Linked DNA regions of Syntrophobacter fumaroxidans MPOB. The protein of the gene in region 2 interacts with the protein of the main gene of each other region in a pairwise test. Links are inferred from orthologs where the notes say so. Each region holds a gene or a part of one and is shown on either strand. Other genes may lie near its edges. The genes, in order: SFUM_RS03295 and grpE.

Evidence for each region.
Region 1: the proteins of grpE (region 2) and SFUM_RS03295 interact in binary tests that used the Escherichia coli proteins (3 or more experiments, as listed by UniProt). The link is inferred for Syntrophobacter fumaroxidans MPOB from one-to-one orthologs.

Annotation. Positions count from the first base shown.
Region 1 is NC_008554.1:766,463-773,045, reverse strand. Bases 1,492-4,464 are described here. They hold SFUM_RS03295 (Nramp family divalent metal transporter), read right to left. Parts: upstream 3,610-4,464; coding sequence 2,374-3,609; downstream 1,492-2,373. Other genes in these bases: SFUM_RS22835 (hypothetical protein), read right to left, coding at 4,161-4,464; SFUM_RS03300 (universal stress protein), read right to left, coding at 1,492-2,331. In the rest of the region: SFUM_RS03305 (sensor histidine kinase), read right to left, coding at 1-1,363; more of SFUM_RS03300, read right to left, coding at 1,387-1,491; more of SFUM_RS22835, read right to left, coding at 4,465-4,688; SFUM_RS03285 (hypothetical protein), read left to right, coding at 4,746-5,306; SFUM_RS03275 (sulfite exporter TauE/SafE family protein), read left to right, coding at 5,326-6,393. UniProt on the Escherichia coli protein: H(+)-stimulated, divalent metal cation uptake system. Involved in manganese and iron uptake. Can also transport cadmium, cobalt, zinc and to a lesser extent nickel and copper. Involved in response to reactive oxygen.
Region 2 is NC_008554.1:1,275,423-1,281,877, forward strand. The notes cover bases 1,979-4,823. They hold grpE (nucleotide exchange factor GrpE), read left to right. Parts: upstream 1,979-3,038; coding sequence 3,039-3,608; downstream 3,609-4,823. Other genes in these bases: hrcA (heat-inducible transcriptional repressor HrcA), read left to right, coding at 1,979-2,954; dnaK (molecular chaperone DnaK), read left to right, coding at 3,780-4,823. Outside these bases: murein biosynthesis integral membrane protein MurJ, read left to right, coding at 13-1,581; more of hrcA, read left to right, coding at 1,908-1,978; more of dnaK, read left to right, coding at 4,824-5,705; SFUM_RS05390 (penicillin-binding protein activator), read left to right, coding at 6,145-6,455. UniProt on the Escherichia coli protein: Participates actively in the response to hyperosmotic and heat shock by preventing the aggregation of stress-denatured proteins, in association with DnaK and GrpE. It is the nucleotide exchange factor for DnaK and may function as a thermosensor.

The DNA.
Region 1 (6,583 bases), 510 kb from region 2 along the record:
CGGCAATACTCAACCCCAGCCCGGTGCCCTCCTCCTTGGTGCTGAAAAAGGGCTGGAACACCTTCTCCCGGATAGCCTCCGGGATCCCGGGCCCATTGTCGCTCACGCGCACCACAGCCACGCGCCCCTGCGGTTCGGTGACCCCCTCCTCCTCGCGGATCAGGATCTTCCCTCCATCCCCCATCGCCTCGCAGGCGTTGACGATGAGGTTCACCAGGACTTCCTTGAGTTGCTCGGGATCCCCCTCGATCTCCGGCAGCCGGCGCTGCCGGTAAAGCTCGAGCGTGACCCCGTAAGATTCGATCCGGTGCCGCAGCAACTGGATCGCCATGTCCACGACATCGGACGGGCTGATCCGCTGCATCTTAAGCTTCGGAGGCCGTGAGAACTCAAGGAAGTTTTGCAGGATGTTGTCGATGTGACGAATCTCATCGGAGATCACGTCGAAGTCCTCCTTCTGGTTGGAGGACAGGTCGAGGGTCCTTTCCATCGTGAAAAGGCGCATCTTCACCGATGTCAACGGGTTGCGGATACTGTGCGCCACCCCTGCCGCCAGTTTCCCCACGAGGGCCAGCTTCTCGGACTGGAGCAGATGCTCCCTGCTCTGTTGCAACTGGGTCTGGGTCCGGTCCACGTCCTTGAGCAGCCCGTGCACATTCTCCGCCAGAGCTTTCACCTCATCGGCGGGGCGGGAACCCGTTCGTCCGGTCTCGACGGCCAGCCGGCCGATGGGCTCGAGGATCCGCCTGTGAATCAGGATCACAAGCCCAAGGCCGAGCGCGATCCCCAAACCCATGACCGCGAAGGAAATGGAACGCAGGAGGCTCATCCGTTCCAGGATGTTTGTCCTCACCAGGGATATTTCGCGGTACTGCATCTGTTTGTACTGCTCGCAAAGCTCCCTTACGGAATAGAAGGGATTGCGGGTTTCCCGGACGAGCTTCAGGCCGCCATCCCTGTTCCCGGAATCATAGAGGCTTATCGCCTGGTCCCTTGCGCCGTTATGACGAACGTACTTGGACTCGATTTCGTTGAGCAGCTCATGGTGCCTGTCCGAACGGGACAGCTCCCTCGCCTTCTTCAGCCATTCCTCGAATCCCAAACGGTGATGATCCAGCTGGGTCAGCCACTCGGCGTTCCCGTCCAGGAAATAGTAGCTCAACAACCCCCTCTGCATGGCCAGAGCCGTTTCGAGCTCCTGGGTGACGTTCACGGCCGCCACGCTCGTGTCAATGGAATTGACGAAAAGCGAGGTGGCGCGCCGTATCCACCAGATGCCCAACAGGCTCGAGGCAATGGTCACCGACACGAGCAAAACGATCACCGTCAGGATTCCGCCCCGCAAACCGACACGATTGATCATACCCCTCGGCACCCCTGTTCACTTCATGACGTTGTCCCAGTGCAGACGCGGCCTTGCCGTCCAGGCTCTTCCGGAGCCCGTATCAACAGCAGCGGACCGTCGAATTGCGCCGCCACCTTTCGTGCCGGCGCGTTCGCCCAAAAGCCGCCCAGCCCGGCAGGACCTTTCGTGGGCATGACGATCAGGTCGGCATCGACTTTGCGCGCACACTCGACCAGCACGGCCGCCGCCTCTCCGCGCTCGACCCTTCCTCTAACCTTGATCCCAGCCGCCGCAAGCCTCTCGACTTCGCCCGTGAGCGCAACGGCGGCCTCCTCCGCGGCCATCTCCAACACATGCCGGGCGGCGCGTGGAATGAACCGGCCGGTCGCGGCCTCTTCCGCACTCACGCTTCCCGGCGTTGGAACGATGCTCAGAAGGTGAAGCTCGCCCCCGGTCAACCCGGCCATCTCCGCCCCCGCCCGGACGGCGGCCTCCCCGGGTGCCCCCGGCTCGACCGGGATCAGAATCCGATCGGGTCCGAAAACCCGTGCCGCACCCTCCTCATCGGCCCTCACGAGCAGCACCGGCGTCAGGCCGTGCGTTACCACCTGTTCGGCGTTGCTGCCGAACACAAACCGCTTCACCCCTCCCCTGCCGTGTGTGCAGAGCACGACCAAGTCCTGATCGAGCTCCGCCGCGTGCTCCGCAATGCTCCGCGGAATGTCCCCCAGAGGCACGGTATGGACGTGCATGTCCACCGACAGCCCGCAAGCTCGCAGCCGTTCAGCGATCGTCCGGAGGTACGTTTCCGCTTCCCGCGCTTCACGCAGGTGCGTATCGCCATGGATGTTGAAGGGAGGAGCCTTCTCGATCACGTGCAGGAGCGTGACGGCACACCCCGTAAGTCTTCCCAGCCGCTCGACGATTCCCAGCACCGATTCGGCCAGGCGCGAGCCATCCAGCGGCACCAGCATGCGTGAAAACATCGAATAACCCTCCGGCACGGCGAGGCGCTCCCCACCCGTAAATCATCCGCCGAAAGCAAGAGTGTACAGCAGGTAAACGTTCAAAGAAAGAATCAATGCGGCCACGGCATAAGCGATTACCGTCGTCGTCGGCCGGTTCGCCAGGACGCCCATGAGCTTTGCATCGCTCGTGAAAATAACCAGGGGAATCACCGCAAACGGCAGTCCGAAACTGAGCACCACCTGGCTCACCACGAGCGTATGGGTCGGGTCCAGGCCGAGCCCGATGACGATCAGGGAAGGCAGGATGGTCACCAGTCTTCGAATCCACAACGGGATATGAAACCGCATGAACCCCTGCATCACCACCTGCCCGGACATGGTGCCCACGGCAGACGAGGAAAGCCCGGAGGCCAGGAGCGATATGGCGAAAATCGTGCTCGCGGCGTTCCCCAGCAGCGGGCTCAGCGTTCGGTACGCCTCCTCGATCGTCCCGACCTCGACCATCCCCTTCGCGTGGAACGTCCCGGCCGCCATGATGAGCATGGCGCAATTGACCGCCCCGGCGATGCTCATGGCGATCACCACGTCCATCAATTCGAAGCGGAACAGTCGCTTGAGCTTTGCGGGATCCCTCACCACGATACGCCCCTGCGTCAGGGCCGAGTGCAGATAGATCACGTGGGGCATGACCGTCGCCCCGAGAATTCCCGCCGCCAGCAAAACGCTTTCATCCCCCTTGAACCCCGGCGCCACGGCGGCCTGCACGATCTGCCCCCAATCCGGACGCACCAGCACGAGCTCGATGAGATACGAGAGCGCCACGATGCCGATCAGCACGCTGATCACCGCCTCGAAGGGACGGAACCCGTATCGCTGCAGACCCAGGATCAGGAAGGTGATCAAAGCCGTGAGCAACCCGGCCCAAAACAGCGGAATGTGGAAAAGAAGAAAGAAACCCACCGCCGCGCCGATGAATTCGGCCAGATCCGTCGCCATGGCCACGGCCTCCATCACCACCCACATGACCCACACCAGCGGGACCGGCAGCCTCTCACGACTGACTTCGGCAAGATTGAACCCCGATGCGATACCGAGCTTGGCCGACAGGACCTGGATCAGGATCGCCATTGCATTGCTGGCGATCACGACCCACAACAAGGCATAACCGAACCTGGCGCCGCTCTGGATGTTCGTTGCGAAATTCCCCGGATCGATATAGGCGACCGCCGCCACGAAGGCCGGTCCCAGGAAAGGCAGGAGCCGTCTGTGCCAGGGCAGCCGGGCGGATTCGCCCAAAATGGCCTGCGCTGCGGTTACGGTCCCGAATTCCCCGACGCTCCTTGTTGAGTCCGAATCGTTCACGATCGCACGGCTCTCATTTGTATTCCTAAACGTTTGCGGTCCCGCGGCCGATGGAGAGGCCCGCAGTCCAGGCCTTCCATCTGCCCGGAACGGGCGCCCAGGAGGTCCGAAACGACGGGTCGGGAAAGGTCGAACGACTTGAACTGAAATATAAGACTTTTGAGCTTAACCACCATGTTTTTCTTCATAATCCGTGAAATTCATATAGAATGTCCCTGCCTTCGCGCACTCCGGAATCGATGCGGAGGGCTTGCGAACAGCCGGTGCGGCGTCGCGGGCATTTCGACAGGACGGCGGCTCGCGAACGACATAAGAGAGTAAGGTCCCGTATCGGATGCGCATAAGATGTTCCGGACGCTCCGCGACTGAAAAAGCAGGCTCCCCGATGATTTTGCTGTGTCACCTGATAGTTTCACTTTAGTGATATCAGGTGATTATGTCACTTAATCGTGTCACATGATTGTTGACAAGCAGGTTTCGTCTATTTACAATGGGTCGCGCAAATGGTCGAGTTGGTTGAATGTGGCATCCTGAACTAACCAGCCTGCCCAGGCAGGCGGCTGAGCATCTGCGATGGTGCTTCTCCCGGTCTTGAAAGGAACGGTACTGCCCCGGGCAAGGGGTCCCGGGTTATGAAGGTCGTTCGAACGAGAGGGGTTTTCCGGGGTAAGCTCGGCCTCCCTGCGTCGGCGCATCCCGGTGTTTCCCTTCGCAGATTCCTTGAAAATGAAAAATGCGGACGTACCCGAGAACGGTATGTCCGACGACGGTCCGTCCGCGCTGGCGGGGTTTAGCGGGCGGGAATTGCGCGGCAAATTGTGCAATACTTCACGAGGTGAGTTTTTGGCGGCGCGGTCCCCGCGCAGCTTCAGACAAGCGTCGGCCGAGCGGCCGGTGGTGTTCTTTCCTGTTTCGACCGGCTCCCCCCTTGTTGCCGGTAGAGGGACTGTGGTGGGTTTTTCATAATCGACAACAGATAACGATAAGGAGGTGACTATCCACGGAAAGATCATGGGACGCTGACGACCTTTTGGAAGTGGAATTGCACACTGGATAGAGGAGTTACCGGCATGGCTGAACCATCAAAGACAAAAGGTACGATCAAGTTCGTCGTCTGGACTGCGATAGCCGCAGCACTCATTAGTTATCTATGGATCGAGTACTACAACGGAACTCTGGTATCGTGGTATTACTACAAGGCGAAATCCGACGGCTGGGCCGTCAATGCGAATGCTTTCAAAGATGCCGGCAAGGACAAACCGGCCGTTCTGCAGATCGGTTCCTTCGAGACAATCGAAGGGTTGCAGGCCGTCCCGGTGAAGAAGGGAGACCGTCTTCCGGCCAACACCAACGGCATCATCGACAAGAAAACGGTCGAGGAGGGCAAACGGGTCACTCTCGACGGAAATACCTTGAAGGTGACGGTGCCGATGCAGGTCAAAGAAGCCAAGGGGTTCAAGTTCAAGGACACCTTCAAGCACAAAGGCATCCAAACGAGCGAATGGGGCGGTGCCTGGTGCGTAGCGTTCATCCTGGTCCTGGGGTTTGCCCTGGGCATGATGGCCGAGGGGTTCACGGACATGTGCGGGCTTAAGCTCACCAAGATCAAGCACTACGAGGGTGTTCACTGACCTGAAAGGAGACGGATTCATGTTTGACTTCATCATTGCAGGAGTTCAAGCGCCAATATTCCTTCTCGTCCTGACCGGCATGACGGTCGGCATGGTTGGAGGTTTCATCGGGGTGGGCGGCGGTTACATGGTCACGCCCGCTCTGATCGTATTCGGTTTTCCCGGGTACATGGCCTCCGGAATCGACGTCACCCACATCGCCGGCAAGTCGGTCGTTGCGACCATCAGGCACCGCCAATTGGGAAACATCGACTGGGTCCTGGGGCTCGCCATGGTGGGCGGCACCATGATGGGCGTGGAGATGGGGGTCAGGCTCCTCAACTACACGAAGTCCATCGGCCTCTCGGGAATCGCCTTGCTCACCGGCTCTGTCGGAATCATGGTCGGTCTTTTTCTCTACACGCAGATTGAAACCCACCGGGCGCAGAAAAAGATCCAGGAGCTTGCCAAGGAAGGAAAGACGGTGGGACGCGAGTTGAGCACCAGCAACATCCCGAAGTTCTTCCAGAGCATCTCGCTTTTTCCCATCATTCGCTGCCACGTGGCCCGGATCGTCATCTCCATGTGGGTGGTCGTCCTGGTCGGCATCGCCACGGGCGTGTTGGCAGGGTTCTTCGGCGTGGGCGGCGGCTTCATTCGGGTTCCGGCCCTCGTCTACGTGGTTGGCGCCACCACGCACATCGCCGTGGGCACCGACCTCCTGGAAATCGTGGTATCCGGCGGGTACGGAGCGTTGAGGCATTTCGCAAGCGGCAACGTCGACATCATGGCGGTCTTCTTCATGATCATCGGCGCCATGTTCGGCGCGCAGTTCGGCAGCATTGCCACGTCCTACGTTCGTGGGCCCGCCATCCGGTACATCCTGAGCTACTCGCTGATCCTGGCGACGGTGGGGGCTTTCCTCAGGCTCGTTTATATGCTCTCCGCGCAGAAGTACGAGTTCCTCAACTTTTTTGCGGTCGTCTTCACCCTGGGCGAGATGATTTTCCTATGCCTCTTCATTTTGTCTCTCGTCTACTTCGCGGTGAGGCACCGCCACGGCAAGTGGGTCCCCGCGTGGATACCCTCGCTTGTCGTTGTGCCGTAGCGGGATGAGCTTCCGGCAGGGTTCCCGAATCCATGACGGGAGAGGGGACTCGGAATTGCCGAAATCGTGACTTTCGGATTGCAGGAAGGAGTGCTGGAAGATGAAATCGCTCTTGGATTCCATGGCGGTGTACTGGTGTATTCTCTTGCTCTTTTCCCTGGGAGCGGCGGGCTTGATCTATATATTCTGG
Region 2 (6,455 bases):
GAGCACGGATTCATGGCATTCTGGCGCAGCAGGCAGCAGATGGGAGCGGCCGCCCTGATCATGGGCGTGAGCATCTTTTTGTCCCGCTTCATGGGCCTCATCCGCGACAAGCTCATCTCCTACCTGTTCGGGGCCACCCGGGAATCCGACGTCTATTTCGCCGCCTTCGTCATCCCCGATTTCATCAACTACCTGCTCGCCGGGGCCTATTTCTCCATCACGCTCATCCCCCTCCTGGCGGCCGCCTTCGAACGCGACCGCGAGGACGGCTGGCGCTTCTTCTCCACGGTCCTCACCTGGATCGCCCTGGTGATTTCGCTCGTCACCGCCGTCGCCATGCTGTTCGCGCCTCAACTGGCCCGCCTTGCGGCCCCGGGTCTCCCCCCGGAAGCCCTGGAGCGGCTGGCGTACTTCCTGCGCATCGTTTTGCCCGCTCAGGTGTGCTTTCTGCTGGGATCGTGCTTCACCGCCATTCTCTACCTGCAGAAGCAGTTTTTCGTTCCGGCCCTGGTCCCGCTCGTCTACAACTTTTTCATCATCGCCGGGGGCATCCTGATGCGGTCGAGAGGCATGGAAGGCTTCTGCTGGGGCGTCCTCGCCGGGGCGTTCGCGGGCAACCTCTTCCTGCCCTGGCTCGCCGCGCGACGGACCGGCGGCATGAAGTTACGCCCCGCACTGGTCCATCCCGGCATGAAACCGTTCCTCCGGATGGCCCTGCCCCTCATGATCGGCCAATCCATCGTCGTGCTCGACGAGCAGCTGGTGCGGATCTTCGGATCCCTTGCCGGAATCGGCGCCATCAGCTGGCTGAACTACGCCCGCCGGATCATGCTCGTGCCCGTCGGAGTGGTGGCACAGGCGGCGGGCGTCGCCTCCTACCCCTTCCTGGCGGAGCTCCACGCCAAAGACGAGCTGCCCCGCTTCTGCGCGACGCTCAACACCGCCCTGCAAAACACCATGACGCTGCTCGTGCCCCTGACGGCCTGGATGATGATCGTGGCCGAGCCGACCATCCGCCTCATCTTTCAGCAGGGGCACTTCACCGCCCAGGATACGGTCCACACCGCGCGGCTGCTGCAAATCATGCTCGCCGTCGTTTTCTGCTGGGGATACCAGCAGATCCTCGGGCGGGCGTTCTACGCCACCCGGGACACCCTTACCCCGGCCCTGCTGGGCACCCTCACCACCCTCGTTTCCATACCCGTGTTCTATTTCCTGACGGAGTCCCTCGGGGCAACGGGAGTGGCCGTCGCCAGCGCCGCCGGAATTTTCCTCTATTCAGCCGTCCTGTCCTGGTCCTGGCGGCGGCGGTTCGGGAGCGCAACCTTCACGGGGCTGCTCCCCGGCCTGCTCAAGCTCGCGGCCCTGTCGCTCGCCGCCGCCGTGCCCGCTTTCATCCTCGGCCGCCTGGACATCTTCCGGTCCCTCGAACACCCCTACCTGTCCGCGTTCTGCCTCATCGGGGCAAGCGGCCTGTGTTTCGGAGCGGTGTTCCTGGGCCTGGCCGGCCGCCTCATCCCGGCCCTGGTGCAGCCCTACCTCAAACACGCCGGCCCGCTCGCCCGGCTCCTCCTCCGATGACACGGACGCACCGCCGCACCCGTCGTTGCCGCGCTCTTATCCCCGGCCCTGCCCGTGGTTATCCATGCGCTCCCGCATCCGTTCGGGCCGCGGCGACGGGAAGACGCGACGATCCTCGCCCATCGATACCCATCCGTCCGTGCGTGGGTCGCGGCGCAATCCTTTTGCACCGCCTTCCGTTCATCACCCGTTTTCCTTTCCCCATGAACCCCGCGGACATATTGCGGCGCAAGCCCTTTGTGCTACTTGACAAAACGGGCGTTCGTCACTAGGTTAGGCTGGCACTCTTTCTGGCAGAGTGCTAACAAGATGCGGGGGAGTCTTCCGTGAGCGACTTGTCCAAGCGCGATCAGCACGTCCTGGAAGCTGTGGTGACCGATTATATCCACACCGGGGAACCGGTGGGGTCGAGGACCATCTCGAAGCGATACGGGGTAAACGTCAGTTCCGCCACGATTCGCAACGTGATGGCGGATCTCGAGGAGATGGGGTTCCTGCACCAGCCCCACACATCGGCGGGCCGCATACCCACGGAGAGGGGGCTGCGCTTCTACCTGGACTCCATCATGCAGTTCAAGGCCCTGGAGGAACGGGAGCGGGAGATGATCCGCGAGGCCTTCAGGAACGAGCTGCCGGACGTCAAGGAACTGCTGCGCAGGACTTCGCGCGTGCTGTCCCGGTTTTGCCGGCAGGCGGGCGTGGTCCTTTGGCCCAAGCTCACTCTGACGCTCTTCAAGCGCATCGAGTTCATTCGCCTGAGGGCGCACCAGATCATGGTCCTGCTGGTGTCCAAGACGGGCCTGGTTCACCACACCCTGGTGGAATGGGAGCAGGACATCGGGCAGGAGGAACTGGACAAGTACAGCCGGTACCTCAACGATCTGCTCGAGGATATGCCGCTCGGCGAAGTCAAGCAGCGCGTGCTTGAAGAGATGCGCGACGAAAAGGTGCTCTTCGATCAGCTCTATTCCCGGGCCCTGAAGATCACCGACCGGGTTTTTCAGCAAAACCTGGAGAGCAGCGACGTCTATATCGAGGGACGGACGAATCTTCTCAACAACCCGGAATTCGCCGACGTGGACCGCATGAGGCGCATTCTGGACGCCTTCGAGGACAAATCCAGGATCATCCGGCTCCTGGACCGGACGCTCAGGAATTCCACGGGGGTGCAGATCATCCTCGGGACGGAAAACGACCTCCAGGAGTTGAATGAGATCAGCCTCATCTCTTCTCCCTACCGCCGCGGGGACACGCTCCTCGGCGTGATGGGGGTCATCGGCCCGCTGCGGATGGACTACTCCCGGATCATTCCGGTGGTGGAGTTCACGGCGGACCTGCTGAGTCAGCTTCTGGAGGAACCCGGCGAGGATTGACGCTCGGGCGCGGCGCGCCCCGCGGGATTCCGGCTTCGCGATATGGAACCGTTTCATACCAGGCTGCAGGAGGAAAAGAGACAGATGTCCAAAAAACATATGAAGGGAAACGGCGGTGAGGTTCCCGAGAACTCGGAGATGAGCGGGAGCGAGGAACTGGTCGCCGTTGAGCCCGGGGAACCCGACTACAGGGAGTTGCTGGCGCGCAAAGAGGAAGAGCTCAAGCAGTCCCAGGACCGCCTGTTGCGCATGGCGGCGGAATTGGACAACACCAGGAAACGGCTCGAACGGGAGAAATCCGAAGGGATCGCCTACGCCAACGAAGGCCTCATGAAGGACCTGCTTCCCGTGCTCGACAACCTCGAGCGCGCCCTGGAGCACAGCGAGAACGAGGCGGACTGCGGGAGCCTGGTGGAGGGAGTGCGCATGACGTTGAAGGGCTTTCTGGACAGCCTGGCCCGGTTCGGATGCACGCCGTTCGAGTCGGTGGGCAACGCTTTCGATCCCAACTTCCATGAAGCCGTGATGCAGGAGGAAGTCGCCGACTATCCCGAACGCACGGTGATACGGGAATTCCAGAAAGGTTACACGCTCAAGGAACGGCTGCTGCGTCCCGCCATGGTGGTGGTGTCGAAAGCCGCCGGTGACACGTAGTCGATGATTTTGCCGGGCTTTTTGCGGGAAAAGCTGCGGCGACGGGTTGTACAAACGTTGTGCGACCACTATGTTTGGCAAGGATTCACACTTCTTACACCGGGCGGAGATTGCATACTCTTCTGATCGAACGGTTGGGAAAGGCTTGGTATTTACAAAGGAGGCAGTTAAATGAGCAAAGTGATCGGTATCGATCTTGGAACCACGAACTCGGTGGTTGCAATCATGGAGGGCAAGGACCCCAAAGTACTTCCGAACGCCGAAGGCGGTCGCACCACACCCTCCATGGTGGCCTTTACGGATAGTGGAGAGCGCCTGGTGGGCCAAGTGGCCAAACGACAGGCGATCACGAACCCGGAAAACACGATTTTCGCCGTGAAGCGGCTCATCGGGCGAAAGTACGAGTCCCGCGAGGTCCAGCAGGACGTGAAGATCCTGCCTTACAAGATCGCGAAGGCGAAGAACGACGACGCGCACATTTCCATCCGGGGCAGGGAGTACAGCCCCACGGAGATATCCGCTTTCATCCTGATGAAAATGAAGCAGACCGCCGAAGATTACCTGGGCGAGAAGGTGACCGAAGCGGTGATCACGGTTCCCGCCTACTTCAACGACAGCCAGAGGCAGGCCACCAAGGACGCGGGCAAGATCGCCGGTCTCGAGGTGCTGCGGATCATCAACGAACCGACGGCGGCATCCCTCGCCTACGGCCTCGACCGCAAGAAGGACGAGAAGATCGCCGTGTTCGATCTCGGCGGCGGCACTTACGATATTTCCATCCTCGAGATCGGGGAGGGGGTGTTCGAAGTCAAGTCGACCAACGGGAACACCCACCTGGGCGGGGAAGACTTCGACCAGCGCATCATCGACTGGCTCGCCAACGAATTCAAGAAAGACTATGGAATCGACCTTCGCAGCGACAAGATGGCGCTGCAACGGCTGAAAGAAGCGGCGGAAAAGGCCAAGATCGAGCTGTCGTCCACGATGGAGACGGAGATCAACCTTCCCTTCATCACGGCCGACGCCGCCGGCCCCAAGCACATGACCATCAAGCTCTCGCGGGCGAAGCTCGAATCCCTCGTGGAAGACCTCATCGACCAACTGCTCCCGCCGATGGAGCAGGCCCTGCGCGACGCCGGGCTCAGCCGCACCGCCATTGACGAGGTGATCCTGGTGGGCGGCATGACCCGGATGCCCCGGGTCCAGCAGAAGGTGCAGGAATTCTTCGGCAAGGAACCTCACAAGGGGGTCAACCCGGATGAGGTCGTTGCAATCGGGGCGGCGATCCAGGCCGGGGTGCTCAAGGGCGACGTCAAGGACGTTCTGCTGTTGGACGTCACGCCTCTGTCCCTGGGCATCGAGACCCTGGGCGGGGTCATGACCCGGCTGATCGAGCGCAACACGACCATTCCGACCCGCAAGAGTCAGATCTTCTCCACCGCCACGGACAACCAGACGGCGGTCTCCATCCACGTTCTTCAGGGGGAGCGGGAGATGGCGAGCAACAACAAGACTCTCGGCCGCTTCGAACTGGTCGGGATCCCGTCCGCGCCTCGCGGCATCCCGCAGATCGAGGTGACTTTCGATATCGACGCCAACGGCATCGTGCACGTCTCGGCAAAGGATCTGGCTACGCAGAAGGAGCAGTCCATTCAGATCACCGCTTCCAGCGGCCTGAACAAGGACGAAATACAGAACCTGGTGAAGGAAGCCGAAGTGCACGCCGAGGAAGACAAGAAGAAGCGTGAGCTGGTGGAAACCAGGAACCAGGCGGATACGCTCATCTACAGCACCGAGCGGACGATGCGGGACATGGGGGACAAGATCGACGCCCAGACGCGTCAGAATATCGAGGAGCAGATCGGAAAGCTGCGCAAGACCATGGAGGATGGCGACAAGGACGCGATCCAGAAAGACATGGACCAGTTGATGCAGATTTCCCACAAGGTGGCCGAAGAGGCTTACAAGCGGGCGGCGGAACAACAGGGTCCCCAGGCCGGAGCGGAGGAGCAGGCAGCGCGCGAGTCCGCCGGTGCGCAGAAAAAGCCCGACGACGACGTCGTCGACGCCGACTTCCAGGAAGTGAAGGACAAGTAGCCCCGGACGGCTTTGAATGAAAAAATGCAGGCGTCGGCCCGGTGGATGCCGGGGGCACAAAGGCGCTGAACGGCGTGGATTATCGCCTGCCCGGAAATGACGCGGAGGACCGTGCTTCGCCGTGCGCCCCAGGTTTTCGACCCTTTCGGGAAATGAGGGCGCGGCGTTCACACGGCGGCGATTCGGCATGCCCGTGGCGATCCGCGATCGGCATGAAGACTATAACGTTGAGGGCACATGAAATTTCGTGTGCCCTTGACGCCGTTTTGGGGTATACATTTTCCTCTTGCAACAGATTGTCTTCGCCCGCGGTCGGGGTTCCGGAGCCGACGGGGAACGGAGCGGTTCCCCGGGGGTTTTGTCATGCGCGGAGCGGAGAGTCTGCCCGTATCGGGATCGGCGCTCGAGGACTTCGCCATTTCAATGCATCGAGGCATATATGAAACGGATTAGCAGATACTCCCGGATTTTGCTGCTGGTGGTAACGGTTGCATTCCTTGCCGGATGTCCCGGTTCCCAGCAACCTGCCGAACAGGCTCCGAGTCGCCCGTCTCTCACCGGGACGACGCCTCCGGACGCCGAAAAGATGGTCCAGCAGGCCGAGCAGGCGCGCAAAAGCGGAAATATTCCCAAAGCCATATCCCTCTGGGAAAAGGTCATCCAGAAATATCCCGGCCATGCCGTCGCGGCACGGGGATTTTCCGTGGTCGGCAACCTTTACCTGGCCCAGGGACAACCGGATCGCGCCCT